DNA from 3 places in the Nitrincola nitratireducens genome. Region 3 is predicted to be linked to each of the others. Evidence: predicted binding sites of a transcription regulator. Region 3 holds the regulator's gene; each other region holds the start of a gene.

Region 1 (10,361 bases), on a different contig from region 3:
ATAAAATGACTAATGTCACCTTCTTCTGTTCGAAGCGGAGATATAGATGTTGAGTCCCAAAAAAAACAACCATCTTTTTTTCTATTTAACAAGTGCCCCGACCACGTATTTCCACGATTTAGCTCTTTCCACATATCTGTAAAAACTTGACTCGACATTTCGCCAGATTTGAGAATGTTATTATTTTTCCCTAATAACTCTGATTCTGAATAGCCTGTCATTTCAGCCAACTGTGCATTAACATACTCAATGATACCTTTCCTATCGGTAATCATTACAGCCACTGGGCTTTGCTCCAAAGCACGCCCAAGCATTCTCAATTTGAACTCTGTCTGCTGTATAACACTGATATCTGTCCTAACACAAACCCATCCTCCATCTTGTGTCATGTTATTACTGGCCTGATAACATCGATTATTCGGCAAGTGTTCAATATAGTATTGACTCACTCGGGGATTTGCCGTCTGCGCGGATAGGCTTTTGATTCCGACTTCGGCATGCTTAGATGCAATGGACGGCCAATCAACTAACGAGTCATAATTCAACCAAGGATAATACTCAAGCCACTTTTGATTGAACAAAACCAACGACCCCTTTGCATCAAATAATGCAAAGGCCTCAGATAGGCTGTTTACAGCATCTTGTAAACGATTAGTTGCTTGTTTAGAAGCGTGTGTTTCATGTTGCAGACGCCTAAACAGCAGTGTCATAACCAACATTAGCAAGGCACTTAATACTAATAAAAAAAGCGTCAAGTACTCTGAAGCCTTCAATCGATTGAGGTAAACCTGTTGGTAGGATAGTTCTAATTGCCTTAAGATTATTCTCGTATCGACAGCAACATACTCATCCCGATACTGATGTAAATTACTTAGATGCCGCAAGCTTGTTGAGGCCTGAGAAATAAACAAGCTTAATAATTCATCACCCGTATTTTGCCTTACTAGATTATACAGCTGCAGCTCTAGCTCATCTCGTGATTCAGTCAAGGGATATAAATGGTATCGATAAAGCGCACTCAGTATACGAGCCGCGTCATCTCTATGCGGATGATTATCCTGCCTGAGTGCTTGCACCTGCTGTGGCATATATAAAAGACCATTTCGTATCAGTGATGCGGAATGTTTTATTTCTTCGACAACATCCTCTTTATGCAATTGCATGGACTGATAGGACTTTAAGAGCATGACAGAGGTTTCATCTAAACCAGCAATAAATGAATGACGCGTATCGAGCATCTTTTCTAGTAACTCATCACTGTTTCTTCGATACACCACAAGCTGGTCATAGTGTGTTCGCAGTCCTGATGCTATCAACAAGACCTCTTCGTCTAATAATGCATCTAATTCACGTAACTGCAAAAAGCCGTCTAGACGCTGCGTGTGCTCTAATACGTCATGCGTTCGCGTTGAGAAAAACAAAGCGAGCACAAGCCCTGCCAAAATACAGAAAAACAGTATAAAACCTTGTTTATGTTGATTAATCACTCAGCACCTGCTTAAGCAATGGGTGCTCACCTAATAGTGAACGAATAAATTCTGCAATATCCTGTGCCTGATCTCGAGTGAGCTGCCTTCCTAGCTGTACACGAGCCATCATATCGATCGCTTCTTCCAAGGAGCTTGCACTTGAGTCATGAAAAAAATAGTGATTTAAAGCGGCGGTTCTTAGCCCTGGCACTTTAAAAACGTACAAATGCTTACGATTTCCTGTTACGTTGTACCGACCAAGACTAACCTGCTCCATTTCAGCCGATTTAAATAAGGTAAAGCTTTCCAGCGATCCCATTCGAGCAAACATATTCCCTCCAACATTTGCACCTTGATGGCAACTGATACAGCCGTACTCTTGAAACAGTCTAAATCCGTTTTTTTGCTGCGCCGTAATCGCTTCCATATCACCTGCTAGCCAGCGATCAAAGGGGGAGTTGGTGAGCATTAATGTTCGCTGAAAAGCTGCCAACGCTATTCGAACCTGCTCTGGATTAAGCTCCTCATCAAACACTTTTTTAAACTCTGAACGTAACTGAGGGTCCGCGTTGAGTCGACCTATCACCAAAGGCCAATTTGAGGCCATTTCCAGTTCATCATGTAAGGGACCATCAACTTGCGCTTCCAAGGTTTTTACACGCCCATCCCAAAACTGCGTATGATTTAAATGGCTATTAAAGACGCTGGGGGCACGAATGACACCTTTTTTACCGCCAACACCTGTTGAGACCTTTGCAAGATCCATCCCTCCTGTCTCCAATGCATGACAGGTAGCGCAGCTCACCGTCTTATCACCTGACAAACGCTCATCATGAAAAAGCTGTTCGCCTAGCTTTACAAGCAGTGGATTTTGTTCTGGTGGGTTAGGTACAGGTAAAATTGTTGCGTGAAGCACCTGTGCAACAATGCAGCACAAAAGCAATATCACAAATCGGATCTCGCGGATCATTTTTAAGCGCTGCAAAACGGCGACCCCTAACCAGAATTATAATCAAACCATTAAGCATAGATTTAACCGCACATATTGCAACGTTTAAAAAACTCTTGATCTTGTCCTAGATCAACAAATATACACTTTTTCATCTTTTTAAACCCAAATCTGGATTTTAATGACATTAGCCCTTAACATTTCAATCTGTTACTAAGGGAATGATGACGAACCGCTCAGTACATTCTAATTTTCACATTACACCGACAAAGGAATTGGCGATGAAAAAACTCGCTTTTGTACAAAAGACTTCATATGCTGCCTGTCTAGCTATCACGCTCACACTCAGCGGCTGCAAAACCACAGGAAGCGACATGTCAGGACTGCTATCCGCAGGCATGGGGATGGCGACCGCAATTACGATGACAGACCAACAAATGAAGCTGATTGGTGATCAATCAATTGCCCACCTTGATAGTCAGCATCAAATTGCGCCCTCAAACAGCCGCTATGCTCAACGTTTAGCTCAGCTAACTCAGGGCTGGGAAACCGTTGATGGCCAGAGCCTTGAATACAAGGTCTATATGCTACCCGAAATCAATGCGTTTGCTGTTCCAAACGGCTCTATTCGCATGTACAGCGGCTTGATGGATGAAATGACCGATGATGAGGTACGCTACGTCATTGCCCATGAAATTGGTCATGTGGTGTTAGGCCATTCCAAACGCGCATTCCAAGTTGCCTATGCGGCTTCTGCCGCACGTGAAGCGGCGGCGGCCAGTGGCAACACAACCGCAGCAGCTCTTTCAAACTCGGAGCTAGGTGAACTGGGCGAAAAACTAGTTAACGCTCAATTCTCTCAAACTCAAGAGCATGAAGCCGATGACTATGCAATTAAATTAATGCAACGCCATGGTATGAATGCACAAGCAGCCGTGACTGCACTCAGAAAGCTAGAAGCAAAATACGGAAATAGCCGTAGCCTTTTCTCTAGCCACCCAGCTGCAGGAGATCGTGCGGACCGCTTAAGCAATTCACTCAGATAGCAAGCCTCTACCGATTGCGGTGCCTATGATCGACTGAGCATGCACCGCAGTCCACTAAAATATTCGCTTGCCAAGTGATGATTCCATTCCGTACTCTATGACCATCTAAAACATTCCCTTTCTTGCAAAACCAAACCACTAACGGATTAAGGATAAATCTATGAAAGTAGGCATAGCCTTAGGCAGCGGCGCATCCCGTGGCTGGTCTCATATCGGCATTCTTCGTGCTTTACATGAGGAAGGCATTACACCTGAAATCGTCTGTGGCACCTCAATCGGTGCGCTGGTGGGAGCCGCCTACGCAACAGATCATCTCGACAAACTGGAAGATTGGGTTCTAAAACTCACTAAACTAAAGCTTGCACAGTTTTTTGAAATTAACACGTCCTTAAATGGTTTTGTAAATCGTGATCGGTTAGTTGAACTACTTGATGGCCATGTTGCTCCGAAACAATGCAATATTGAGGACCTGCCTAAACAGTTCGCTTCAATCACAACTGATTTGGAAAGCGGTCGTGAGTTATGGATTACGGAAGGGTCTGTTTTAGATGCAGTATGGTGCTCAATTGCACTGCCTGGGTTGTTTCCGGCCGTCAAATACCAAAATAAATGGGTTGTGGATGGTGGGCTTGTCAATCCAGTTCCTGTATCAACTTGCCGAGCGCTAGGCGCTGACGTGGTCATTGCAGTGAATCTAAACGGTGACCTATTAACACGCCCCCAACCCAAACCTGTACAGAATGTCAAAGCCTCAACGCGTTCATCAAAAGCATCACCTGTTAGTAAAATTACCGAGCTTGTAAATTACGCGGGAGCCGTTTTCTCATCCAAGGAAGATACTGAAGAAGCCGCTCCCAGTATGTTTGATGTCATCGCAGGATCGGTCAATATCACTCAAGACCGAATTACGCGCAGTCGTATGGCAGGCGATCCTCCAGACATTCTTCTATCACCCCGCTTGGCCAAGATCGGATTGCTTGAGTTTTATCGAGCAGAAGAAGCGATTGACGAAGGAAGAGCCTGTGTTAAACGCATGTTACCCGCCTTGCAGCATGCGCTAGGGCTATAAAACCCTAACGCATGCTTGGCAACCTCAGCTAGCACTGCCTTGGTTTGGAGTCTCACCACAGCGAAACCAGAGCGCATAGAGTGCGGGAACAAAAATAAGCGTGATCAAGGTGCCAACAGCAACACCCCCAATTAAAACATACGCCAACGGCCCCCAGAAACTATCAAAGGTGAGCGGCACAAACGCCAAAACGGCCGCCAAGGCTGTCAAAATTACAGGACGGGCACGTTGCACCGCCGCCTCCACAACCGCATCGCGAGCACTCATCCCCTCTTCAAAGTTATCCTGGACCTGTTGAGTCAAAATCATCGTATTGCGCATCAAGATCCCCCCCAGACCAATCAAACCCAACAGCGCGACAAATCCGAAGCTGATCAAACATTAACAAGGCCAAAACAGCACCGACGAGACCTAAAGGCGCTGTAGCCACTACAATAAAAGTCCCTGAAAAAGATCGCATCTGCAACATGATAAAAATGAGCATGAGCACCAACATCAACGGTTGCAACTTCTGAATCGAGGCATCGGCTTTGCCAGATTGCTCGACTGTTCCACCTATATCGATACGATACCCCTCTGGCAGCGCTTGACGAATATCCTCTAAGGCTTGCCAAATATCGGCCGTGACATCAGGCGCCTGGGCACCCGACACATCAGCATGGACGGCCAAAAACCGCTCGCCACCAAACCGCTTTATAACAGGCTCTTCATAGCGTACTTCAAGCGTCCCTAATTGCGACAATGGAATACTGCGTCCTTCCTGTGTGCGGATTTCAATATCTTCTGGTGAACCTTGCTCAACACGCTGCGCCCTCGCATACATTTGTACTGTTCGGATATTTTGCCGAACCTCAGTCACCGGAGCGCCATTTAACTGAAACTGCAATTGCTGAGCGACATCCATTGGCGTCAAGCCATTAAGCGGATGTGATCCTTATCCATGACTAAGTGCAAGCTTGGAATTCGCTCATCCCAATCCAGGTGCGGATCCTCCGCATGAGGATGCTCACGCATGACATCTCTTACTTGATAGGCGATTTCACGAAGCTTCAGTGGATCTTCACCCACAACTCGAAAGCTTACCGGCCATACAACGGGCGGACCGTAAAGCAGCTTACTCACTCGCACTCGTGCCTCAGGAAACGCTCCTGCATGGATATGCGTCTGCAACATATCGATAATCCGATCACGCGAAGCTTCATCATGACCAATCGCAATCATTTTGGCAAAAGCCGGATCAGGCTGTTCAGGATTCGCTGAGATAAAAAAGCGCGGTGCGCCAGCTCCGATATATGCAGATAAGGATTTAACGTCATCCACCTCCGACAAAATAGCCTCTAATTTTCTAACTGTGACATCCGTTGTCAGAATAGAGGTACCTTGCGGATGCTGAATACTAATCAGAACTTCCGGGCGATCTGAACTGGGAAAAAATTGCTGCTGCACTACGCTTGCCATCGCAACCACACTGATAATCAGCAAAGATACCGTCAAGACAACGACTGTTTTACGATAGGTGACACATGCGCTGATAAACACACGCAATTTTTGATATAAAGGCGTCTGATACAACCCACTGTGACCAGATGCACTGTAGTCAGGTAAAAGCTTTACACCTAAATAAGGCGTGAAGGTAACAGCAACCAACCAGGACACAAGCAGCGCATAGGCCAACACCCAGAAAATATTGCCTGCATATTCACCAACACCTGACTGCGCAAAGCCAATCGGCACAAAGCCAGCCACCGTCACCAATGTTCCAAAGAGCATTGGGGCAGCCGTGACACTCCATGCATGACTGGCAGCACGAACTCGGTCCCAACCCGACTCCATTTTAACAATCATCATTTCGATGGCAATAATGGCATCATCCACCAATAAGCCTAACGAAATAATGAGCGCACCTAAGGTAATTCGGTCTAGATTGATACCGGCTAACTTCATGAGCAAAAACGTAAGCCCCAGTGTTAGCGGAATAGCAATACCGACCACTAAGCCAGCTCTAAAACCGATTGCCAAAATACTGACGCCCATGACGACTATAACAGCAACTAAAAACTTCACCTGAAAAAGGTTAACAGCCCCCGTGATCGCTTCAGTCTGATTGGTGATCACAGTGAGCTCAATGCCCAGAGGAAGTCGGCTCCGTTCACGTTCAACAAACTCGCCAAGCCGCTGCCCAAAATCCAAACCGTTCTCACCTGAGCGCATGACAACCCCTAATAACAGGGCATCTTCCCCTTGTGCCCGCACAAAATACGACGGAGGGTCTTCGTACCCATAGTGAATATCCGCTATATCGGATAAACGCAGCAGGTGATTCCCAATTCGCAAAGGAACAGCCGCCAATTGCTCTTGATCCGATAAATCAGCAGCAATTCGCAGATGAACACGCGGTCCATCCAATTCCCATGCACCAGCAGACACCAACTGATTGTGAGCCTGAATGGCTGCAAAGACATCTTGAGGGCTTAATTCCAGCTGACTCAAATAGGTCATATTAAATTCAACAAAAACACGTTCGGCTTGCTCAGCTAAAACTTGAGCCTTAAGCACACCCGGAACACGCTGCAACCGATCTCGCATTGCTTCAGCCTCTCGCGTCAAGTCACGCATGGGAAACCCAGGAGCAGTGAGCGCCATCAAGGAGAAATATACATCTGCGAAATCATCATTTACGATGGGACCGATAACGCCTGCTGGCAGGTTTGCGGCCTCATCCATCATGCGTTTTCGGACTTCATAAAAAAGATCAGGGACAATCTCACCTGGTGCGAAGTCTTGAAACTCGATCTGTAGAATCGCTTGGCCCGGACGAATCGTGGTTTCGATGTTGTATAGATAATCGATTTCTTGAATCCGCTTTTCCAATCGATCAACCACTTGGGTTTGCAATTCTTCTGTTGTGGCACCAGGCCATACAGCCGAAACAACAGCAAATCGGACTGTAAAGCTTGGATCTTCGGCGCGCCCTAATGAGAAAAAGGAGTAAACCCCTACGCAAACCGATAAGAGTATAAAAAACAAAGTAACGGATCGCTCACGAACAGCAAGCGCGGATAGGTTGGGAAAACTCATAGAGCCCTCTCCCTAACCTGCATGCCGGGCGTTAATAAATGCGTCCCCAACGCAATCACTCTGGATTGAGTATTAAGATCCGCTCGAATCCGTGCATATTCCGTTGTAAGTTCAAGAACATCAACCGAAACGGGCTGTGCCTGCCCTTCAATCACTTGCCAAACCTGAGCCCCCAAACCTCGCTCATCCAATGCAGCCAATGGAACTCGTAGCACATCCTCTGCATTATCGGATTTAAACAAGGTCACCTGCACGACACTGCCTAACAGCAAAGACTCATTTGACTCCAGCAAACGATAGCGTGCCCGCCAACTGCGACTTGATGAGTCTGCCGCGCCAGCTATTTCACGTAATTCAACCTGTATTGAACGCTCACCTCTTAAATCTATCTGCCCTACTTGAGGAGGAGATTGCCCATCTGGCAGATAAACTTCGATCTCTTTATCGCCTTCTTGAGCCAAGGTTGCCAGCACCTGTCCTGCTGCAACGACTTGCCCCGCCTCAACCTCAACATTAATCATTACACCTGCATGCTCAGCGCTGAGTTCTGTATAGGTGCGAGTATTTCGTGCTTGTGCCAATACCGCACGTGCTGACTCACGCTGACTCAACGCTTCCCGCTCGGCCAGCTCAAATCGTTCAAGCGCTTGGCGACTAATGTAGTTCTGCTCCAGCAGCTGCTGTTGACGCTTCAGCTCATTGCGTGCGGTCGCGAGCGCTGCATCCGCTACCGCCAACTGAGCCATTGCGCTTCGTTCAACCTCGTCAACATCACGTGGGTCCAGTGTGAATAAAGGATCATTGGCATTAACCTTTTGTCCAGCAACAACATGTTTTGTCAAAACCCGACCATTTAGCTGAAATGCGATTGGCGACTCATAGCGCGCTTTTACGCTACCCGACAGTCGCACGTCCGCTCGCTCATCTTGAACCACTTCACGTGTTAACACCCAAGGTATCGGCTTTGATTCAAGACTTGTATAATCCTCTTTAAAGCAGCCACTCAACAGAAGAAGTGGTAACAACAGAACGCAGACTTTCTTTAACATAACGGTAAGCCCGATCAGAAATTAATTACTGAACGCAATCGTACATTAATCTATTTGGAATGCAAAGTGCCAACGAATGAACGCGCAGGCCGCCCTGTCGACCCGAGCAAAGATTTAGCCATTATTTGTGCTGCCAGAAGACTTTTATTTAGTGAAGGGGCATCTGCTGTCTCGATTGAAGCTGTCGCTAAACTAGCAGGCGTTTCGAAAGTAACCGTCTATGCACGCTATGCTAATAAAGAAGAGCTTCTAAAAGCCATCACCGAGACAGAAACAGCGCAGCTCATGATCGGTCTTAATATAAGTCCGCAAAAACAGTCGGATGTCAAAGATGCTCTGATCACGTTTGGCACACATTTGTTATCATTCTTGATTAGTAATGAATGCCTGCATTTTATGAGAATGCTCGGAAATCCTGGCTGTTTTCCAACAGACGCTGTCAATCAACTGTATGCAATGGGGCCTGAATCCACCCATACGCAACTCGTACAATGGATGAAAGATGCGCACGCAGCAGGCTTGGTGCAGATTCCACAACCCGACAAAAGTGCGGAAATGCTACTCGGGATGCTATTTGGTATTGATATTGTCAGAGCCATGTATGGGCAACCCTGTATACGACATGTAGAAACGGTTCCAGAGCACGTCGAGTGGGTGGTAAATCAATTTTTACGCATTCACTCAGTGGAAGGCGAATCTACTTTCAGCGAAAGCTGATTTTTAGCCTCAATCCATTGAGACATGTACTGTGTGCTCTTCATACTGTGATGGCGCAGCATTGAACTCATGAAATGCTGCCCTCGCAAACCATTGAGCTGTGAATGATGCATAACCAACTTTTCAATTAAAGCCGATGCATGCAGAGAGGCTAAAAAGCGCGATGCCAGCAGAGCATCACCCCGTTCTTGTGCTTGGTGCCAACGAGCGGAATCCTGATAAAGGGCTACGGCCTTTTCAATAAAATCCTGATCGTCGTAGGCAATAGCACCGGGCCAATCGTCACTGATACCCTCCGCCCCCACTGGGGTGGTCACACTCGGAGTGCGTACCGTCATGGCATCAATCAGCTTACCTTTAATCCCCGCACCAAAACGCAAGGGAGCCAATAATATACGTGCTTGGCACATCACCTGCAAAGCATCGTCCACCCAGCCCTTAACACAAAAGCCATCTTTAGGATTGTGTAACTGGGTCGCTTTGGGCGGTGGATACGCACCGTATATATGCAACTCCGCCTTTGGCAGTTTTTTACGTATACTCGGCCACAGATGTTGCTTTAACTGCAGCACCGCATCCCAATTCGGTGCATGACGGAAGTTCCCGATCGTAATAAAATGCTGACGCTCATCGAAGCTGGGTAGGTGGCATGATGACTGAGCTTCAACCATCAAAGGGATATAATGCAACTGTGTCGCAGGGACATGAAACTGATTCTGTAAGAGTGTCATTTCCACGTCTGATATCATCAATGTCAGATCACTGCGAAAGATAGCTGCGATTTCGCGCCACGCCATCGGCGTATGCATATCGCGCAACTCAAACTCTCGCCCCTCCTTGACCGCTTGATGACGCCCATCTCTCAAACTGTGTAGATCTTCGGTATTCAGGACCCTGAGCGCACTGGGTAGACACTTCTCTACACGCCAGCCAAATTGCTCCTCCATCATAAAACGATCAAAAACAACGATATCAGGTGCCAGA
Region 2 (10,361 bases), on a different contig from region 3:
AGTCATCAAATATCAAACCGATACCGCCAAAAACGATAATGTCGGCGTCGGCATGAGCACCTATCTGAGCAAGTAATTGATTGTAAGGTTCACCTGCGACCGAAAAGATTGGAATCTTTTGGCTTTCGACTAAGGTGTTGAAGATATCAATCATTGGCACATCTGTGCGGATCATACGAGACGCTAGCACACGTCGAGCTGGGTTAACGGTGGGGCCGTCAATCTCGATATGAGGCTCTTCCTTTAGATCAGGTCCCCCATCAATGGGTACGCCAACGCCTGAAAAGGCTCGACCCAGAATATTTGTCGAGAAGGCCACCTGCATAGAGTGACCCAAAAAACGAATACTGGCTTGTGTGGAAAGTCCCTTAGTGCCAGAAAAAACTTGCAATGAAATCCTGTCGCGATCCATTTCTATGACTTGAGCCAAAGCCGGCAGTTGAGCCGGATCAAGAGGATTTTCGATAATGGCGAGATCACCAAAACCAATATTGCCCGTTGTGTTGCTGTCTGGTTCGGGCACATACACCTTAACGAGATCACCAACAATTTCCAGTATCTTGGAATAGGATAAAAGCAACTGTGACACGGCTCACTTCCTGTTTAAATCACTTAACAAGATTAAGCCATGCTAATTAAGCTTTTACAATAGATTATTCATGACAAATACATTTCGGCGTGTCTAAATTCACTCGGTGTTTGCCCCGTAATACGGCTGAACTCGCGATTGAAATTAGACTTACTGTGGAAGCCAGCACTCATATAGATTTGGGTGATGCTGTCATCGCTTTCAATAAGGCGCTGTTTGGCATAGTTGATTCGAAACTCATTAATCACTTGTGACACATTGCGGCCATAGACCTGATTGATGGCTGAAGACAATTGCCGAGATGGAATGACGAGCTTTCGCGACAAGCGGTTTAAAGTCAAGTCAGGGTCTCGAAACGTCTGCTTATCCTGCATTAACTGTTTAAACTGATTAACGATGAGCTGAGCATCACTGTCGAGTATCGGGTGTCGTGTCTGTTCTACTGAGGGTGCTTCTGGAAGAGAGGGATGACTTTTTACCTCCACCGTGTGAACTTGTAGACCGACCCACGCGATAATCAACACCAATGCCGGCAGTAAGAGCGCATAGCTGATGGTGAGAATATAGATGGCATGGCGTCCTTCATAGAACATAAAGTTGACAGCAAGCGCACCATCTATGACGGCTGAGAATAGCAATAGAGCGCCTGCTATACGTTCAGCCTGAGAAAAGCCTTCGGTATCGGATAATCTAATGTCTTCAGCAGGGGTTGGCGCTAAGCGTAATAAGGCGATGCCGTAGCCAACATACATCAAGGTGAGGAAAACATCTAAAGGCGGTTGGAAATGAGGGTAGCTCAGAGAGCCCAAGGTGATGATTCCAGGACCCAGTGCATGCCATTTATTCATTCTCGTGCCATGGGCTTGGCTAAAGCAAAGCCAAGCGCAGACAGGCACTAAGGACGCTAAAACAGGTTGCAATGCCCGTAATAGGGTCCAATCAACACTCCAGCGTAAGCCAACGATGGTCGTCGTTAATGCACAGATGAAAGCAAAAATACTTGATGATTTCGCTTTTTTGGAGGTATTTACCCACAAAAAAAATGCCAGTAAAAAAAGCAACATTGACACAATAAAGGGCAAGGGAATCGCAATCATTCAGTATCCTAGCGTTTATGTTTCTGAATTACGAGAGAAGCGCTCAGTTCAACAGTAGCCTAATGGAATCATTCGATGAATGAAACGCACAGCGCGATGATTGGCGTCCTAGAACCTGATTTAGGACGTCCTTGATCATCAATTAAGGCGCGAAATGTCCGGTAGTTAGCAAAAATGCGGAGGTGTTGTTCAAATGAATGTCTAAGGAGACGAACCATGAAAACTCTAAACCCGATTCGCATCTTGCTGCACAGTCTTCTGATCCTAACTTGCTGGCTGGGTATTTCGAATCTTTATGCACAGGATCTAAAGAGTCCTCATCCTTCGACAGGGAGGATGATGTTAAACCTTGATGATTCGATATCTGGGCGAACGCTTGAAGGCTATATTTGGTATCCTACCCATGATAGTGCAGATGCTGTTTGGGAGCACGGTAATTGGGAGCGCGTGTGGGAGCCGATTGAGGTTATCATCGATGCCGAACCTGCCGTAGGTACATTTCCTGTGCTATTGCTATCACATGGATTGTTCGGAACGGCTCATAATCAAGCTTGGCTAGCGAAAGCTTTGGTTGCACAGGGCTATATAGTGGTTGCCATTAACCATCCCGGGACCTCTCACTTTTTTCGAGATGCCGATCAGCGGCGCGAGCTGTGGCAGCGCGCCCGCGACATTTCAAGAGTGATTGATTACTTAACCTCTGACTTTGTCTTGTCCACATCTATTCGATCCGATGAAATTTACATGGCAGGACACTCTCTAGGCGGGCATACGGCCATGTTACTGGCGGGTGCACGCTATAGTTCTCGACATTTTGATGATTTTTGCGTTCACCATATTGGCGAATTGGTTTGCGGTTTGTTCAACGAGTGGCAGGTCGCTAAGACTGAAACAGACCGGCAGCAAATGGAATTGGATTGGTCGGATACACGCATTAAGGCGTTTGCTATTTTTGATTTAGGGGGGAGTCAAAGTTTTGATCCGGAGAGTGTGAAAATGATCAATGTGCCTATGTTGGTGTTCGGTGCGCCTAGAGACACCCTAGGACTTGATCTGAATATCGAGTCACGTTACTTAATTGAGCATCTTAAGCCTGATGTTGTGACGTATCACGAACCTGAACAATTGGGGCATTTTGATTTTTTAGGTGTGTGTACTGAGCATGGGCTTGCCGTTTTGAGCGCGGAAGAGCCGGATGATCGCTTTGTTTGTTTTGAAGGGCGTGAAGAACGGCGAGAGATGCATCAGCGCATTGTGCAGGTCATGATGCCATTTTTTGATCAAATCGTGCTTAAATAATGCTTTAACCTTGAAGATGCCTTTACCTTTACATTTGAGCAGCACACGATTGACGTGACGGTGAGTATTGGGTGTACCCTTATGTGTCAGGAAGACGAACGTCCTGATATTGCCCTTGCACGGGCCGATAGGGCCCTTTATCAAGCTAAAACAGCTGGACGTAATCGGGTTGTAGCCGATGTGTTTAAACATGCAGATGAAAGGTAAGAAGGGCATGGCTTAAGGTTAAATACTCATGCCCTTGTTCTTATTCGAGTTTACCAAGCGGCTTTGAAAATCGCTTCAATTTCTTCTTGGGACGCTTGTATTGGATTGGTGAATCCGCAAGCGTCTTTGAGTGCATTTGCGGCTAATACTGGAATATCTTCTTGTTTGGCACCTAAATCTGCCAGTCCACGCGGAATGCCAACTTTCTCCTTGAGTGCTTTGATGGCTTTAATGCATGTGTTTGCATCAGCATCTGCATCACCTGTTGGAATGACGCCCATGGACTGGCCTACTTTTGCAAGACGCTCAGCGGCCACTTTGCTGTTAAACGCTTCAACGTGCGGCAGTAAAACGGCATTACAAACACCGTGCGGTAGATCATAAAAGCCACCCAGTTGGTGAGCCATGGCATGAACGTATCCTAACGATGCATTATTAAATGCCATGCCAGCCAGAAATTGGGCATAGGCCATTTGTTCGCGAGCTTCAATATACTGTCCATTCTCTACAGCTTTGGGTAAGTATTCAGTAATGATTTCAACAGCTTTCAGTGCGCAGGCATCTGTAATTGGAGTGGCTGCGGTGGATACATACGCTTCAATTGCGTGAGTCAGTGCATCCATTCCAGTGGCTGCAGTCAACCCCTTTGGCATACCTAGCATAGTAAGCGGATCATTAACTGACAGAATCGGTGTGGTGTGCTTGTCAACAATGGCCATTTTGATATGACGGGCTTCATCCGTAATGATACAGAAGCGAGTCATTTCGCTAGCAGTGCCCGCTGTAGTATTAATAGAGACTAAAGGTAGTTGAGGAAGTAGAGATTGATCGACGCCCTCATAATCTTTAATGCTGCCACCATTAGTGGCGACTAATGCGATGCCTTTTGCGCAGTCATGAGGTGAGCCGCCGCCCAAGGAAATCACAAAGTCACAGTCGCTGCTGCGTAACAGTGCAAGACCGGACTCAACGTTTGCAGTGGTTGGGTTTGGCTGTACCTCTGAAAATACTAGACTGTCGATACCGACATGCTTAAGAGATGTCACCACTTGATCAACCAATCCTGTACTGACGAGACCCGCATCCGTAACAATTAAAGCACGAGAAAAATTACGTTTTTGGAGGGTGTCAATTGCTTTCTGCAGTGCTCCTTCGCCCATTAAGTTAAGCGCTGGAATGTGAAACTCACTAAAAGCCATGTCGTTACTCCTTATGAATATTGATACTTAAGTCTAGCAAGATTCAGGGGGGAGAGCCTTGATTAGGGTCAAGAGGCTTAGTGTTAAGTGACTGAAACCCGCGTTTTAGTCATGGGGCAAAATCTGTTATGCTGCATTGCGGTATGATTAGATATTAATGGATTATTAAGAGGTATACACATGAATGCAAAACGCAAAACGATTGAGTTGGCGTTGCAGGGGGGTGGTTCTCATGGAGCGCTTACCTGGGGTGTCTTAGATCGACTGCTGGAAGAAACCGACCTGCATATTGAGGGCGTTAGTGGAACCAGTGCAGGGGCGATGAACGCTGTGGTGTTGACGGATGGCTTGGAAGAGGGCGGACGTGAGGGCGCACGCGCCGCATTGGAACGTTTTTGGCGGGCCGTCAGTGATGGCGCTAAAAACAGCCCTTTTCAACGTGATATTTGGTCACGCATCAATGGTACTTGGAGCCTTGATAGCTCACCTTCGTATTTGTTCTTTGATCATTTGTCGAGGGTGTTTTCGCCTTACGAACTGAATCCTATGAACCTTAATCCTCTGCGAGACTTAGTGGCGGATTTGGTTGATTTTGATCGAGTGAATCGTTGCACCGCCATTAAGTTATTTGTCACCGCAACCAATGTTCGCAGTGGGCGTCCTAAAATATTTCGCCAGCCGGATTTAACGGTCGATTCACTGATGGCGTCGGCAGCCTTACCTTTTATGTTTCAAGCCGTGGAAATCGAAGGGGAGGCCTACTGGGATGGTGGGTATTTAGGTAATCCCGCACTCTACCCTCTAGTCGATGAATGCGATGCACGTGATTTGGTTTTGGTGCAGATCAATCCATTTTATCGGAAGGAATTGCCACGCAGCGCCCGTGAAATTATCAATCGACTGAATGAAATCACGTTTAATACCAGCTTGGTTAAAGAGTTACGTAGCATTATGCTACTGCGAGACTTAATTCAGACAGAGGGGCTGGAGCACGAGCGTTATCGTGATATGCGTTTGCATTGTATTCATGGAGAGGATGATCTTTGGCCATTAGAGGCCTCTAGTAAGCTCAATGCTGAGTGGGAGTATCTTTGCCATTTGCGTGATCTAGGGCGGCAGCGTACTGATGCATGGTTGGAGCAGAATAAGCACGCATTGGGTGAGCACTCAAGCTTTGACCCTGATTGGTTGCTTGAGGATGCGGTTAGACCTGTTCAGCGTAACAAAGGAGTGTAACTGATGATCGGTTTGTTAGGGGTTGTATTTGCGCTGGTGCTATTGATCTGGCTGGCGTATCGAGGCATCAGTGTATTGCTGTTAGGCCCGCTCATGGCGCTTTTGGCAACACTTTTTGCGGCTGGGACGCCTTTAATGGCAAGTTATACTCAGCTCTTCATGGGCTCGGCTGGACAGTTTATCATTCAATATTTCCCTCTCTTCTTACTGGGAGCCATATTTGGGAAGTTGATGGATGATAGTGGTTCTGCCGAAGCAATCAGTCAAACAATCGTTGGCCACTTGGGATCAGAGCGAGCCATTCTGGCTGTTGTGCTTGCCTGTGCCGTATTGACCTATGGCGGGGTCTCGTTGTTTGTTGTGGCGTTTGCCGTCTATCCGATTGCAGCAGCGCTGTTTCGACAAGCAGACATTCCCAAGCGACTGGTACCTGCAACCATTGCTCTTGGTGCCTTCACGTTCACCATGACTGCCTTACCTGGCACGCCTGCTATACAAAACGCAATTCCTATGCCTCATTTTGGGACAACGCCCTTCGCGGCTCCATTTTTAGGCATCATCACGGCATTGGTGATGTTTGGATTGGGGCAATGGTGGCTGTCGAGACAAGCCAAACTTGCGAAGGGGGTAGGTGAAGGCTATGGCGCCCACGAGGATCAGCCTGTCAGTTTTGATAAAACTCAGCGGGAGTTGAGCGCGGGTGAGGGGTTTGATGTCACGCTGATTGAGCCAGACATCAAAGCAAGTGGCTTGCCTCCATTTGCCTTGGCAATTGCCCCTGTGGTGCTGGTCATTGTTTTAAACTATTTACTGAGTACTCACCTGATACCTCGTTTGGATACTCAGTATCTCGCCGAGCCAATCTATGGCAGTACGTCTTTGGATGCGGTCAGAGGGATCTGGGCAATTATTGCTTCTTTAACCTTTGCCTCATTGTTGCTTATCGGGATGAATTGGCGTCGTTTGGGTGAGCTACGTCGCACCTTAGATGATGGAGCGAATGCTTCGGTACTGCCGATCTTTAATACGGCCAGTTTAGTTGGCTTTGGTGCGGTTATCGCGGCGTTACCCGCATTTGACATTATTAAAGGGTTTGTTGACGATCTAGGTGGAGGTAACCCCTTGGTATCCCTAGCTTTATCTGTCAATGTGTTGGCAGGTGTTACAGGGTCAGCCTCGGGGGGGATGAGCATTGCTCTGCAAACGCTTGGCGCTGAGTACTTGGCATTGGCTAATCAGTTGGGCATCTCGCCTGATCTATTGCATCGTGTGACGACAGTGGCAACCGGAGGTCTCGACAGTTTGCCGCACAATGGTGCCGTTGTGACACTGCTGGCCATTTGTGGACTCACGCATCGCGAAGCGTATAAGGATGTATTTATGGTTGCGGTGGTGTTCCCGATACTTTCACTGGTGTTGCTGGTGGTCTTGGGAAGCCTCTTTGGTGCGTTTTAAAACAGTGTTATTTAAGAAAAAGTGTTGGAGTGTCTCAGCATGAGAAATTAGCCACTCGCTCCCAAGAGGTCAGTGTCTCCTAGGAGGGAGTGTGCTTCACGAAAGGTAAGACTTAATTCTTAAGTCTTAAAAAATAGATTTCACGTATAAGGTAGTTAAGATAAGATCAACGTCGATTGTCAAATAAGGATAATACTATGTTGAGCCGTTTGAAAATGACCCCTAGGTTGATTCTAATTATCAGCTTGCCTTTAGCTTTTTGTCTTTCTCTAGCGGCTTATGTTGTTATTCAGCATACCAGTCGAACGGTCTCTGGCCAGGGTGAAAATGCTGTCAGCATGGTCGCGTTAGCCAGTGCCGATAGTGTCAGTGCTTGGGTGAATGCGCGTTTAACCGTGATTCAAACGCTGGCTCGGACATCCGCACTGACAGGGGGCAATATCGACGAGATTTTTGCATTCGTTCAGGGTTATGGCCAGCGTATGGGCAGTGACTTCGAAGTGATGTTTTTTGTTGATCTAGAGGGGAACGCCTATCATCACAACGGCAATATAGCGAGCCGAGCGGATCGAAATTATTTTCAACAGTTAATTGTCCAAAAAAGTCGCACCACAGTAGTCAGCGATCCACTCTACTCGGGTACGACGGGCAATGCGATTGTGGTACTGGCGCAGTCTGTTTTCGATACCTCAGGTCGGCTCATTGGTTTGTTGGCCGCCACTGTTACCCTTGATACCTTAACCACGCTTGTTGATGAAGTGTCCGATGACAATGCCAGTGCCTGGCTGATTGACTCTCGCGGGGTATATGTTGTGCATCCCGATGCGAGCAGACGCATGAAAGTTAATGCATTGGAGTCCCCAATACCCGAATACGCCTCTTTTTCAAGGAAAATGGTGGAGGGGCAAGCGGGAATCTCCGATCTCGTACTGGATAACCAGCAAAGAGTGATCGCGGCATACTATCCAATCGCGGGTAATCAAAGTTGGTCTTTGGCTGTTGCGTTGCCCTATGAGGAAGTCATGGCGGCGGCGCTGAATCTGCGCGTGTCCTTGATGACGGCTTTTTCCATTACCCTGCTTGTTTTGATTGTTATTATCGTGTTTGTTTCTCGGATGATTGTGAAGCCAGTGAATGCTACTCGTTATGCGTTGGATCAAATTGCAGCAGGTGATGGTGATTTAACTCAGCGTTTGAACGAAGAGCGTCAGGATGAATTAGGTGATTTAGCGCGGAGCTTTAACCGCTTTGTCGGCGGTGTGCAATCAATCATCAAGCAAGTGAGTGATGCGGCGATACAACTCGGCGCCGCAGCAGAGCAGTTGGCAGCATCAAGCCAGGTGACGAACCAGCAAGTTCAGCAGCAAAGTCATGAAGTCACCCTCGCAGCCACCTCTATGACTCAAATGGCAGCGACGGTTACCCAAGTTGCAGGCAATGCCGCTCAAGCGGCCTATGCGGCAGAAACCTGTAATCAGTCTGTTAAAGATGGAGAGGTCGTCGTCAAGAAAAATGCCAATGAGGTTGGTTTGTTGGCTCAAGAGGTTCAAAAAGCTGTGGATGTGATTCTGCGCTTGCAAGACGATACAGAGTCCATTGGAAAAGTACTGGAGGTTATTCGTGGCATCGCTGAACAAACCAATCTACTTGCCTTGAATGCGGCTATAGAAGCAGCACGTGCCGGTGAATATGGGCGAGGGTTCGCTGTTGTTGCAGATGAGGTGAGGACGCTGGCAACACGCACACAAAGCTCCACTGAGGAAATCCGTGAAATTATTGAACAGTTGCAAAATGCATCTCGACGAGCCGTTGATGTTATGCATAACAGTTATTCAAAGGCAAATGTGGCTGTTGAGTGCGCGGAGCATGCATCGCATAAGCTTCAAGATATTACAGGGGTCATTTTGACAATCAATGATATGAACACTCAAATTGCAACTGCCACTGAAGAGCAGTCCGCTGTTGCTGATGATGTCAGTCAGACCTTGGTGCGCATCAGCCATAGTGTGGAGCAGCTGTCGAGTGGCTCAAGTCATATCGCATCGGCCAGTGATGGCATTGCGTTGCTTGCCAATGATTTGCAAGCTAGGGTTGGGCGTTTCAAAGTCTAAAAGTACATCTGGCGGATTCACTTTGGCGCAGATTGTTTGACGTGGTAGGATATTCCCAAATTTCTACTCAAGCCCAATCCAAAGGAAGTAAAGCGTGTCAAACATGGATATTCAAGCGTTACTCAACGCATATGTCAACGTCATTCCGAATCCAACCCTTGCCGATCAACGGGTGGCGTTTGGAACCTCTGGTCATCGAGGTTCTGCATTGAAGGCATCCTTCAACGAGCATCATATTCTGGCAATCTGCCAAGCCGTTGCGGATTATCGTAAGGAGCAGGGCTTTTCGGGTCCGTTGTATCTGGGGATGGATACACATGCATTATCAGGACCTGCTCATGCATCGGCACTGGAGGTGCTGGTTGCAAATGGCATCAACGTGCGCGTTCATCCTCAAAATGCGTTTGTACCAACGCCCTTGGTGTCCAGAGCCATCATTGTTCATAATCAACACTCTCCAGACGCTCTGTCGGATGGCTTGATTATTACGCCTTCTCATAATCCGCCAGAAGACGGTGGTATAAAGTACAACGCCGCTGATGGTGGGCCTGCCGCAGCAGAGGTTACTCGTTGGATTGAGCAGCGTGCCAATCAGTATCTTGAGCAGAATCTGTTGGGGGTATTGCGTGTTGATCAAGCCGAAGCAGCGGCCAAAGCTGAGGCATTTGACTACGTAAAATATTACATTAAAGATCTTGAGCAAGTAATTGATATTGAATCAATTAAAAAAGCTAATTTGACCTTGGGAGTTGATCCTATGGGCGGTTCAGCACTTGAAGTATGGCAGGAAATTGCCAAGACCTTTGAGTTGAATCTTTCCATAGTGAATGAAGATCAATCCCCAGATTTTGCCTTTATGCCGCCGGATCACGACGGAAAAATCCGGATGGATTGTTCGAGCACAGCGGCGATGGCAAACTTGCTGAACATCAAAGATAGCTTCCAGTTAGCCTTTGCAAATGACCCTGATGCCGATCGCCATGGGATTGTAGGCCCAGATGGTTTAATGAACCCCAATCATTTCTTGGCTGTGTGTATTGATTACTTATTGACTCATCGACCCGAATGGTCCAAGGACGTGGCAATCGGCAAGACCCTCGTTTCCTCATCAATTATTGATAAGGTTGTGGCAGGCCGCGGGTGCTCGCTCTATGAGGTTCCTGTAGGA
Region 3 (10,361 bases):
GAAAAGGCACGTGGAAGAAGCTCCAAAATGATTTCATCTTTGAGCTGATCTTTTTCTTTGCGGTAGACTTTTCTCGCTTCGTCTTGCTCAATTTTACTGACTTTAACCTGTAGCTCATCTTTGATGACGCTGGCGGGTAGAATGCGCTCTTCCTGCAGCAAACTGACAAGGTACATGCCATTGCTAACAAACACGGGGCTTTCACTAAAGGAACAGGGTGAAACCCAGCCCTGACGTTTGAGTTCTTGGCGTCCACAGGGCACAAAGGGTTTCGTCAGAAGTGCATTTTCCAAGTGTTGCTCAGAGAAGTCTGCATCAGGGGTAAATCTGTAAATCAGGATGTTCTTAAACCAATTCATTCAGTTAAAGTCCTTCGTAGGCGAGTAACGCAAAAACAGGTATGCCACTGTCTTGAATACGTTGCGAGCCTTTTAGATCGGGTAGGTCGATTAAGGCAGCGACTTCGGCCACTTGTCCGCCTAAGCGCTTAATAAGAGACGCTGCCGCAAGAACGGTTCCGCCTGTTGCGATCAAATCGTCAAAAATTAAGACAGTATCACCCTCTTGGATGGCGTCTTTTTGAAGTTCGACCGTCGCCGATCCATATTCAAGCGAGTATTCCTCTGCGATGGTTTCGCCGGGTAGCTTGCCTTTTTTTCGGATCAGCACCAAGGGCAAATTCAGTTGATACGCAACCACAGAGCCCAGGATAAAGCCTCTGGCATCTATACACGCGACATGGGTAATCGAGCTGTCTATGTAGCGCTGAATAAACGCATCACAGGTGATTCGCATGGCTTTGGGATCTTTAAAAACAGGGGTGACATCACGAAAAATAACGCCGGGTTCTGGCCAGTCTGAGATAGACCGGACCACGGATTTGACATAAAACTCATCGTAAGACATTTAAAACTCCAGCGAGACCCGGACATCGGGTTTAAAGAGAGGTTTTGCAAGCAGGTGTCGGCTTGTCAATGGCTTCACCTGATAGTTCGAAAAGCGCATCATAGTTCAGAATTTCAACTTGTTTACCATCAACAAGAATCATGTTTTGCGTTTGGAAGCGTGTGAAAATACGGCTGATGGTTTCAACGGCTAAACCAAGATAATTGCCTATCTCATTTCGTGACATAGATAAACGCAAGTAGTTTTGAGAGTAGCCTCGTTCATGAAAACGTTGCGTCAGCTTGATCAGAAAGGTGGCCACGCGCTGCTCCGCTGTTTTTTTCGACAAAAGCGTCATCATCTGTTGGTCATTGCTGATTTCGCGGCTCATGGTCCGAAGAATCTGGCGACGCAGCTCAGGCATGTGGCCTGATAGATCGTCCAAGCGCTCAAAAGGGATTTCGCAGACGGTGGTGGTTTCCAGAATTTTGGCTGAAACAGGGTAGGCCGTATCGTTGAAGCCACTGAGCCCCACCAGCTCTCCTGGAAAAAAGAAACCTGTGATCTGCTCTTCGCCATCATTGGTGATGCAGTAGCTTTTTACAGAGCCCGCACGAATGGCAAAAATGCTTGTAAAGGTATCACCTTGTCTAAACAGGTGCTCGCCTTTTTTTAATGGACGGCTTTTATCAATGATATTATCAAGGCGCTCCATCTCCGTCATGTTCAAGGATACGGGCAGACACAAGGAGCTTAAACTGCAGGTGCTGCAGTGCACTTGATTGAGACTGTGAAGTTTGCCTGTTGAGCGTTTTTCTTCCATTCGTACACCTATCACCTTATCGGAATGAACATCGGATGCTCTCGATTGGGTATTATGTAACATTTAGGCGGCGGGGTGAAGAAGTATCCGGCAGTTGCGAATAGGCAATTGCCGGACGCACGCGAGCTTTAAATAATTCTGGAGTATCCGCGAACAGGTGCTTGCTTTGGAATATACGCATCAAACGTCATGCAAATGCGTCTAATTAATAAGCGCCCTGCAGGTGTGACTTGAATAACCCCCTTGTCCAACGTGATCAAGCCATCGGCTTCGAATTGCGCAAGCTCCGTCAGCTCCTCAGCGAAGTAGGTCGCGAAATTGATGTCAAAGCGTTGTTCAATATCCGCAGGGTTCAACGAAAAATGACAAATGAGTTGGTTAATAACAGCTGAGCGAATTCGATCATCTTCATTTAAACTAATGCCGCGCTTTATCGCATGTTGCTTATGATCAATTGCATCGGTGTACAGGCTTAAGTCATGCTCGTTTTGGTAAAACACGGAGCCTATCTGGCTAATAGAGGACACACCAATTGCAACCAAGTCACAATCAGAGTGTGTGGTGTAGCCTTGAAAGTTGCGATGCAGTTGGCCATTTTGCTGGGCAATCGCAAGGCTGTCATTCGGCTTTGCAAAATGATCCATGCCGATATAGACATAGCCCGCACCCAGTAGTTTATTAATGGTGTGTTGTAGGATATCCAGTTTGACATCGGCAGATGGCAGGGTGTCGGATTGAATGTGTTTTTGCGAACGAAAGCGATCCGGTAGGTGAGCGTAGTTAAAGACAGACAGGCGATCAGGCTCATCCGAATGATTTCATCCAGCGTTGCATCAAAACTTGAAAGGGTTTGATGCGGAAGACCATAGATAAGATCCATGTTAATGGACTGGAAGCCAAGGGCACGTGCGGTGTTTAGGACGCGTTCTGTTTGTTCAAGGGGTTGTACGCGGTTGACAGCCTCTTGTACCCGGATATCCAAATCCTGCACACCAAGGCTAATTCGATTAAATCCGCACTCGCGCAACACTCTAAGGGTGTCATCACTGGCTTCACGAGGGTCAATTTCAATGGAGTAATCGCCTTGATCATCATCGCGTAGATTGAAATTCTTACGCAGTTGCTCCATCAGTTCACGCATTTGATTGTCGCTGATAAAGGTCGGTGTGCCACCGCCCCAATGCAGTTGATTCACAATGCGGTTGTTATCGTACAGGCTTGATAAGTACTCCATTTCACGATAGACACGCTCCAAGTAGGGTTGGGCTCGGTCTCGGTTTCGTGTAATCACTTTGTTACAGGCGCAGTAGTAACAAACGTGCGCACAAAAAGGAATATGGACGTATAAGGATAAGGGCGCGTGTTTGTCCGTCGTGCTTAGGGCGGATTGAACGAGTGCTTCGGGCTGTAAGTTAGGGTCAAACTGCACGGCGGTGGGATAGGAAGTATAGCGAGGCCCCGATAAATCATAACGTTTAATGAGGTCTAAATCCCACTGGATAGGGTTTTGGAAGTTCACAGTTTTCGTTCCTTAACAGCTAAAATACAACGCACAGTATAGAGGAAAAAAACAAAAATACGTTGATGAGGGTCAATGGCTTATTGAAATTAACTCAGTCAGAGGGAGTGTGAAAATGCCAAAGGCGATAATGACGAGTGCTGACAGCTTGCGAGTCCATTTTTGTTGCAGCAAGGCTTTCACCTGTTGAGCCAGTAAGCCCGTGGTGAACATGGCCGGTAGCGTGCCTAACCCAAAACCCGCCATCAGCAGTGCACTTTGCTGCCAGCTGCCAGCGGATGATGCCCAGAGCAATGTGCTGTAGACCAATCCACAGGGGAGCCAGCCCCAAGCAACACCCAGCAATAACGCCTGGGGTAAGGTTTTGACGGGCAGTAAGCGGCTCGCACTTGGACCAATGAGTTTCCAGAGCTTACCACCCACTTTCTCCAGATGCGTAATGCCTAGCCACCACTGGCCGACATAGAGGCCCATGGCAATTAGCATAAATCCAGCAAAACTGCGAAGAATTAGTCCAGAGGTTCCTGTTGCAACGAGGGCTCCAACTGAGCCCAATAAGGCCCCAGCAATCATATAACTGCTAATGCGACCTAGATTGTAACTCATGAGAAAGGACGTATTTGACAGTGTAGAGCGATGGCGCTGTAAGCCGATGCTGGCGGCAATCCCACCGCACATGCCGATGCAGTGTGTGCTGCCAAGTAAGCCAATCATGATGGCGGTGGAAATCAGCAGGGGGTCAGTCATTGTGCTTAGCGTTGTCTGCGTCACTTGGGTGGGTGTGATCCTTGTCAACCTTGGCGTCGTCAGGGATCAAGTGATCATCGTCATCATAGAGGATGCTGTGGGCAGGCGATTCGAGATCATCAAATTGCCCGCTGTTGACGCTCCAAAAAAAAGCCCAAAAAGCGATGCCTGTTAGAATCAAGGCGATCGGGATTAGAATGATGATAATTTCCATTAAATACCTGCTTTGGGTTGGGGCGTATTTTTTGCGTTGGTAATTGTGCCGCTTTTTTCGTTATTTTTGGTGTGGGTTGAGCTTATGGGTTTCAGCCGTTTAAAGCGACGCGTTAGGCGTAAGGCATTCCCCACGACAACGAGAGAGCTTGCTGTCATGCCAATTGACGCAATGTAAGGAGGAATCATCCCCATTGATGCGGCGGGCAGGGCGATCACGTTGTAGGCTAAGGATAAGGCAAGGTTCTCTTTAATAATGTGCTCTGTTTTGCGCGATAAGCGCACGCCTTGTGCTAAGGTCATTAATTGATTGTTGATCAACACGGCATCAGAGTTGGTTTTTGCTAAGTCGGTCGCAGCCCCCATCGATACAGAGGTTTGAGCGCCAACCAAAACTGGGATGTCATTAATGCCATCTCCGACCATAATGACGCGTGCCCCTTGAGCTTGCAGTTCGCTGATACGCTCAAGTTTATTCTCCGGCGTCATGCCCGAGTAGACCTGTGTGATTCCCAATTGCTCCGCGATGCGTTGTACAGCGGGGGATGCATCACCTGTCAGCATTTCCACCTGTAGGCCAAGCTGCTTGAGTTGTGAGAGGGCGTTCAGAGCATCCTTACGAATTTGATCATCCAAGGCAAACCATGCGATGGCTCCTTGCTGATCGCCCAGTAAGACCCACTGACGTTTGTTGTCAGGCATGTCTGGGGTGTCGAGCCCGCTTAATTGCATTACAAAACTGGGTTTGCCAATTCGATACACTTGATGATTGAAGCGGCCCTCAATGCCTGACCCTAACGTGTTGATCGTCTCATCTGCAGGCTGATCAAACCAAGGCGTAAAGGCGCGTGCAATGGGGTGCTCTGAATGGCTCTCCAGTGCGGCGGCGATGCGCAGAGCACTTTTCTCAGATATGTCTCCGACTAGATGCGTGGCTTGAAGTGCTAAACGGCCTTCCGTTAGTGTGCCCGTTTTATCAAACAAAACATGGGTGGCTTTGCTAAAAGACTCCAGCACATGGCCACGCGTAATTAATAAGCCTTCTTGGCGCAAGGTGCCAGTTGCTGCTGTTAGTGCCGTTGGTGTTGCCAGTGAAAGTGCGCAAGGGCAGGTGATGACCAGCACGGCTAAGGTTATCCAGAAGGCATTGGCGGGTTCTATAAAATACCAAGTTGTATAAACGCATATCGCCACAATTAAGCTTACACCTACAAAGTAACTGGCAACTTTATCTGCAACATAGGCAATGCGGGGTTTTTCACTTTGGGCACGATCTAACAGCTTAACAATCGCCGAGATACGACTCTGTTCACCCACAGCGGTGACACAGACTTCAATGGGGTTTTCGACATTGATTGTGCCACCGACGACGGTATCACCAACGGATTTACGCAAGGGTAGATACTCGCCAGTCAAAGCTGACTCATCAATAGAGCTGATCCCTTTGGCGATAATACCATCAGCGGGCAGGGTGTGACCGGGCTTTACGATCACGATGTCGTTTGGTTTTAATTCAGTTGCAGGAACGAGTTCTTCACTGCCGTCTGGGTTAATCCGAGTGGCACTGGTTGGAATCAAGTCCATCAAGGCATTACCTGCTTTTCCTGTTCGTTGGCGTGCTTTCATTTCAAGGAAACGGCCAATTAACAAGAAAAAGGTGAACATCGTCACGGACTCAAAGTAAATTTCACCCGTATTAAAAACGGTTGCCCAAATGCTGGCAAAAAAACCTCCCCAAATAGCAATGGAAACGGGAATGTCCATGGTTAAATGACGAGCTTTGATATCCCTGAAGGCATTTTTTAAAAAAGGATAAGCGGCATAAATAATAACAGGTGTCGATACCACTAAGCTGGCCCAGCGCATCAGCTGAATGTACATGTCTTCCATGCCAGCTGTAGAGACTTCGGCTGCATAAAGTGCCGCAGCAAACATCATGGCTTGCATGGAGCCTATTCCGGCAACGCCCATGCGAATGATCGAACGCTTGTGCTCCTTGGCAAGAAGTTGTTCTTCTTTATCAGGATGGTAAGGATGGGCGCGGTACCCTACATGTGCAATGGTTGCCAGTAGCTGGCTCAGCTTAACGTCCTTAGGGTTCCAGAGCAGGTGTGCACGGTGATTGGATAGGTTGACACTGAACTTAATCACACCTGGCTGTTTTGACACGTGATTTTCAAGTAACCAAATACAGGCCGCGCAACTGATGCCTTCAATGACGAGCATCGCATCATGTTGATCCGTATCGAGCCCGGTGACAAAGGTCTTTTGGACTTCTTTACGATCATAAAGTGTAAACTCACGTGTTAGCTCTTCAATGCGAGATAAGTCCGCTGTTGCCGAAAGTGCATCTTGACCTCGGTGTTGGTAGAAGGTGTCGAGCCCTCCATCAACAATGGTTTGGGCAACTGCCTGACAACCCGGACAGCACATCCGTTGTTGCTCACCGTTGATTTCAGTATAAAAATTGCTGTCGTGAGGTATCTCAGATCCGCAATGAAAACATTCAGTTTGCTGTACGGGTGTCAGTAACGCATTCATTCAAACTACCGAGTTAAGGTTGGAAAACAATCGTTTTTTCGTCGAAAGGTGGGTAGGCATCTTGCCTTAAATGCCAGTCACCCAGTTCTGGAATAAGGATAAACGTTGACCGTGTTGCAATTAATTTATCCATGTTGCCGTTAAATGAATTCAAGTTGCCGACACGGTTAAGTTTGATAACATGGTCCCGCTGTTGATTTGCACCAACTTTGACGTGCAGTTCAATCATCGATAACTCGTCTTCAAGATCCCCTTCAACATTGACTAGTGCTTGCCCTGTAAGTTCGTCTAGAATGAGTGTTGCTGAAATTCCACGTGCCTCGGCATTATCAAGATGCGAAGTGTCCAATACATAGCCTCGACCATCACGCTTCGACTCTCGATCCAGCGGGGGGTCGATTTTCTGTTGCCCAATTGCAACGGACAGCATAATGAAACCAACGGTCATTGCAGCAATGATAGGGGAGAGTACGAACCACAGCCAGGGTTGTTTGTACCAAGGGGAAGTTGGGGTGGATTGTTGACTCATTCAAAACCTCAAACTAAAGCGGCAGATTCGATCTGCCGCGAATTATAGCGTATATTGCATCAACATTTCTCGTTAACGACGAGGTGCTGGGCCCATAAAACGGCTTTCAATCGTTGCTTTGACATCCTTCGCGTCCAAGGCTTCGACACTGAACTGGATGGCAGAGTTCGATGAACGTAAATTATTTTTTGGGGCCTGCACACGCACCGGATAGTTGAGCAGTTCACCAGAGCTGACAGTGACGATTGGATCATTGATCAGTGTTAATCCATCTATGCCGCTCACACTGAGGCGATAAGTCCGATCCAATTGCTCTTTATTGGCGATCTTCAACGTAAATACGTTTTGAATGAGATCGCTGCTGACTTCTGAGTAAAGTTCTCCACGATCACGAATGGCTTCAAACTCGACCGGTATACGATTGCTTAACACATAAACAAAAGCCGTTAGCATAATCAGCATTGCTGCGAAATAACCAATTAATCTGGGTCGTAAGATCTTGGTCTGTTTGCCTTCTAAAGAGTGCTCAGTGGTGTAGCGAACCAGTCCTCTGTCGTATCCCATTTTATCCATGATTTCATCACAGGCATCAATACAGGCACCACAGGCGACACACTCATATTGCAAGCCGTCACGGATATCTATACCCACAGGGCAGACATGAACGCAGGCATGACAGTCAATACAGTCACCTAAGCCTTCCGCTTTAGGGTCGCTGTCTTTTTTGCGTTTTCCACGCGCTTCACCCCGTTTTTCATCGTACGAGATAACCAGTGTGTCTTGGTCGAACATAACACTTTGGAAACGCGCATACGGGCACATGTAAATACAGACTTGCTCGCGAAGCCAGCCTGCATTGCCGTAGGTAGCTAAAGTAAAGAAGCCCAGCCACCAAAGCTCCCAAGTGCCTAAGTTTCCACTGGTAATGTTCGGGATGAGTTCACGAATGGGGGAGAAGTAGCCGACAAAGGCGATCGCGGTGACGATTGCCAGTAGCATCCATAGGCTATGTTTTGCTGCTTTTCGAACGAACTTTTCGCTTGTCATTGGGCCTTTGTCACGACGCATGCGCTTATTACGATCACCCTCCGTGATGCGCTCCGCCCACATGTAAAACCACGTCCATACAAATTGTGGACAAGAATAGCCACACCAAAGTCGTCCTGCAAAAACAGTCACAAAAAATAAAATAAAGGCAAGAATAATCAATAGCAAGATAGAAGCATGAAGTCTTGTGGCCAAAATGTCATGCCGAAAACATGAAACTGTCGATTGGGTAAATCGAACAAGACAGCCTGTCGGCCATCCCATTGCAGCCAGGAAACGCCAAAAAACAGGGCTAAAAGTACAAAGCCTGTAAAGGTGCGAAGGTTTTTAAAAAAGCCTTTGTAGTACTTCACATAGATATGTTCACGTTTCGCATACATATCAAATGTTTGTACATTGTCTTTGCTGCTTTTGGGCGTGACGTCTTTAACCGGAATCTGATTCATGGTCGTGCCTGTGAGTTGCTACAAGTTAGTAAGGCCAGTTTTCTAATCGTTATAATATTATGCCAAAAAAATGAGCGATATGACGTAAGTCATATCTTTATTTAAAAAAATACTTAAAAAAAGGGAGATGAGCAACTCATCTCCCTTCGCTTAGGACAGGTATTTTACTTGCTTAAGCTTTTTACATATGCCGTAATCAAGTGAATTTGATCATCTGACAATTGACCGCCGAAAGCCGGCATGACACCAAAGCGTCCATGACGTAAGGTGTGTGCAATTTGCTCAAAGCTGCCGCCGTACAACCAAATGTCATTGGTCAGATTGGGAGCACCCAAAGCATGCATGCCTGTGCCATCAGGCATGTGGCACGCCGCACAAAGAGCTGCGAACTGAGGTTGTGCTCTTGAAGCTGATTCTGCGTCATGCTCACGGTTAGCAAGGCTCAGGACATAATGGGACATGTCACGAATACCGTCTTCACCTAAAACATCACCCCATGCTGGCATTGCGCCGTTACGGCCTTGTACCAGAGTGGTTTTGATGTTTTCTTCCGTGCCACCGTACAACCAGTCATTGTTGGTTAGGTTCGGGAAGCCGTAAGCACCAACACCTCCAACGCCATGGCATACAGAGCAGTTGTTAGCAAACAGACGCTGACCAATGCGCAAGCCTTCAGCATTCGCAGGCTGGTGCAATTCTTCAATGCTCAGCTGCGCAAAACGCTCAAAGACAGGTGCGTAATGCTTCTCAGCATACTGCATTTCTTCTTCCCATTGCCCTGTCGACGTCCAGCCCAAAAGGCCTTTGAAGTTGCCAAGACCCGGGTAAAGTAACAGGTAAACCAAGCCGAAAATAACAGTGGCCACGAACATTTGGAACCACCATTTGGGTAATGGATTGTCCAACTCTTCTATACCATCAAACGCATGACCAACGGTTTCTTCCGTCGTTTCGTTGTACTTTTGACCTTTACGAGTTGCAAAGAGCAACCAAGTACAGCCAAAGATTACACCGAGGGTGATAATGCTAATCCACGCGCTCCAGAAAGCACTCATTTTTTATCTCTCCCGTTATGGGCCAATTTATCCTGATTTTCGTGCCCTTCATCGTTCTCATCATCGGCGAAGGGTAGGTTGGCGGCGTCATCGAATCGTTTTTTGTTTTGCGGTAACAAGACCCAAACAAACAAGCCGATAAACGTGATCAACATAATCACAGGAATAAACGGGCCATACACTTCATAACTCACAGCGGATCACCGTGTACTATAGTTAGAGTGGGTCTTTCCGAGTGCTTGCAGGTAGGCCACCAATGCATCAATCTCGTATTTACCCTGCACATCTGAGCGTGCATTCGCTATTTGCTCGTCCGTAAACGGAACACCTAAGGTTCTAAGTGTTTCCATTTTTTGGCCAGTTTGAGCACCACTTAACTGACGCTCAAACAACCAAGGATAGGATGGCATTTTTGATGTTGGTACCACGTCTCTTGGGTTATACAAGTGAGCGCGTTGCCAGTCATCAGAGTAGCGACCACCGACACGAGCTAAGTCAGGTCCTGTACGCTTAGAGCCCCACAAGAACGGATGTTCCCATACATGCTCGTTTGCGG

The links. Region 3 encodes FNR, which switches genes on or off when oxygen is low (the NO sensors DNR and NnrR bind a similar motif). Its sites were predicted from a motif close to TTGATNTANATCAA; they were not measured.
Region 1: the regulator FNR is predicted to act here: its motif matches at 2,541-2,554, upstream of D791_RS13020 (cytochrome-c peroxidase).
Region 2: the regulator FNR is predicted to act here: its motif matches at 4,450-4,463, upstream of yiaY (L-threonine dehydrogenase).

What each region holds. Positions count from the first base shown of each region.
Region 1 covers NZ_AONB01000015.1:99,551-109,911, reverse strand. The annotation lists gene D791_RS13025 (EAL domain-containing protein) at 1-1,487, opposite strand, end outside; gene D791_RS13020 (cytochrome-c peroxidase) at 1,480-2,454, opposite strand; gene D791_RS13015 (M48 family metallopeptidase) at 2,700-3,464, shown strand; gene D791_RS13010 (patatin-like phospholipase family protein) at 3,625-4,533, shown strand; gene D791_RS21500 (efflux RND transporter permease subunit) at 4,558-4,854, opposite strand; gene D791_RS21495 (efflux RND transporter permease subunit) at 4,814-5,437, opposite strand; gene D791_RS13005 (efflux RND transporter permease subunit) at 5,443-7,611, opposite strand; gene D791_RS13000 (efflux RND transporter periplasmic adaptor subunit) at 7,608-8,660, opposite strand; gene D791_RS19095 (TetR/AcrR family transcriptional regulator) at 8,727-9,377, shown strand; gene D791_RS12990 (glycosyltransferase) at 9,338-10,361, opposite strand, start outside.
Region 2 covers NZ_AONB01000007.1:91,463-101,823, forward strand. The annotation lists gene D791_RS08275 (V-type ATP synthase subunit B) at 1-589, opposite strand, end outside; gene D791_RS08280 (helix-turn-helix domain-containing protein) at 658-1,686, opposite strand; gene D791_RS08285 (alpha/beta hydrolase family protein) at 1,903-2,985, shown strand; partial or broken gene D791_RS19615 (diguanylate cyclase domain-containing protein) at 3,022-3,192, shown strand; gene yiaY (L-threonine dehydrogenase) at 3,243-4,391, opposite strand; gene D791_RS08295 (patatin-like phospholipase family protein) at 4,572-5,627, shown strand; gene D791_RS08300 (GntP family permease) at 5,631-7,082, shown strand; gene D791_RS18885 (methyl-accepting chemotaxis protein) at 7,280-9,193, shown strand; gene pgm (phosphoglucomutase (alpha-D-glucose-1,6-bisphosphate-dependent)) at 9,297-10,361, shown strand, end outside.
Region 3 covers NZ_AONB01000001.1:514,717-525,077, forward strand. The annotation lists gene D791_RS02400 (recombination-associated protein RdgC) at 1-359, opposite strand, end outside; gene D791_RS02405 (adenine phosphoribosyltransferase) at 364-906, opposite strand; gene fnr (fumarate/nitrate reduction transcriptional regulator Fnr) at 938-1,708, opposite strand; gene D791_RS21645 (oxygen-independent coproporphyrinogen III oxidase) at 1,837-2,235, opposite strand; gene D791_RS02415 (radical SAM protein) at 2,214-3,227, opposite strand; gene D791_RS02420 (sulfite exporter TauE/SafE family protein) at 3,300-3,974, opposite strand; gene ccoS (cbb3-type cytochrome oxidase assembly protein CcoS) at 3,967-4,188, opposite strand; gene D791_RS02430 (heavy metal translocating P-type ATPase) at 4,188-6,728, opposite strand; gene D791_RS02435 (FixH family protein) at 6,742-7,257, opposite strand; gene ccoG (cytochrome c oxidase accessory protein CcoG) at 7,330-8,568, opposite strand; gene D791_RS20590 (hypothetical protein) at 8,463-8,750, opposite strand; gene ccoP (cytochrome-c oxidase, cbb3-type subunit III) at 8,915-9,805, opposite strand; gene D791_RS02450 (cbb3-type cytochrome oxidase subunit 3) at 9,802-9,999, opposite strand; gene ccoO (cytochrome-c oxidase, cbb3-type subunit II) at 10,006-10,361, opposite strand, start outside.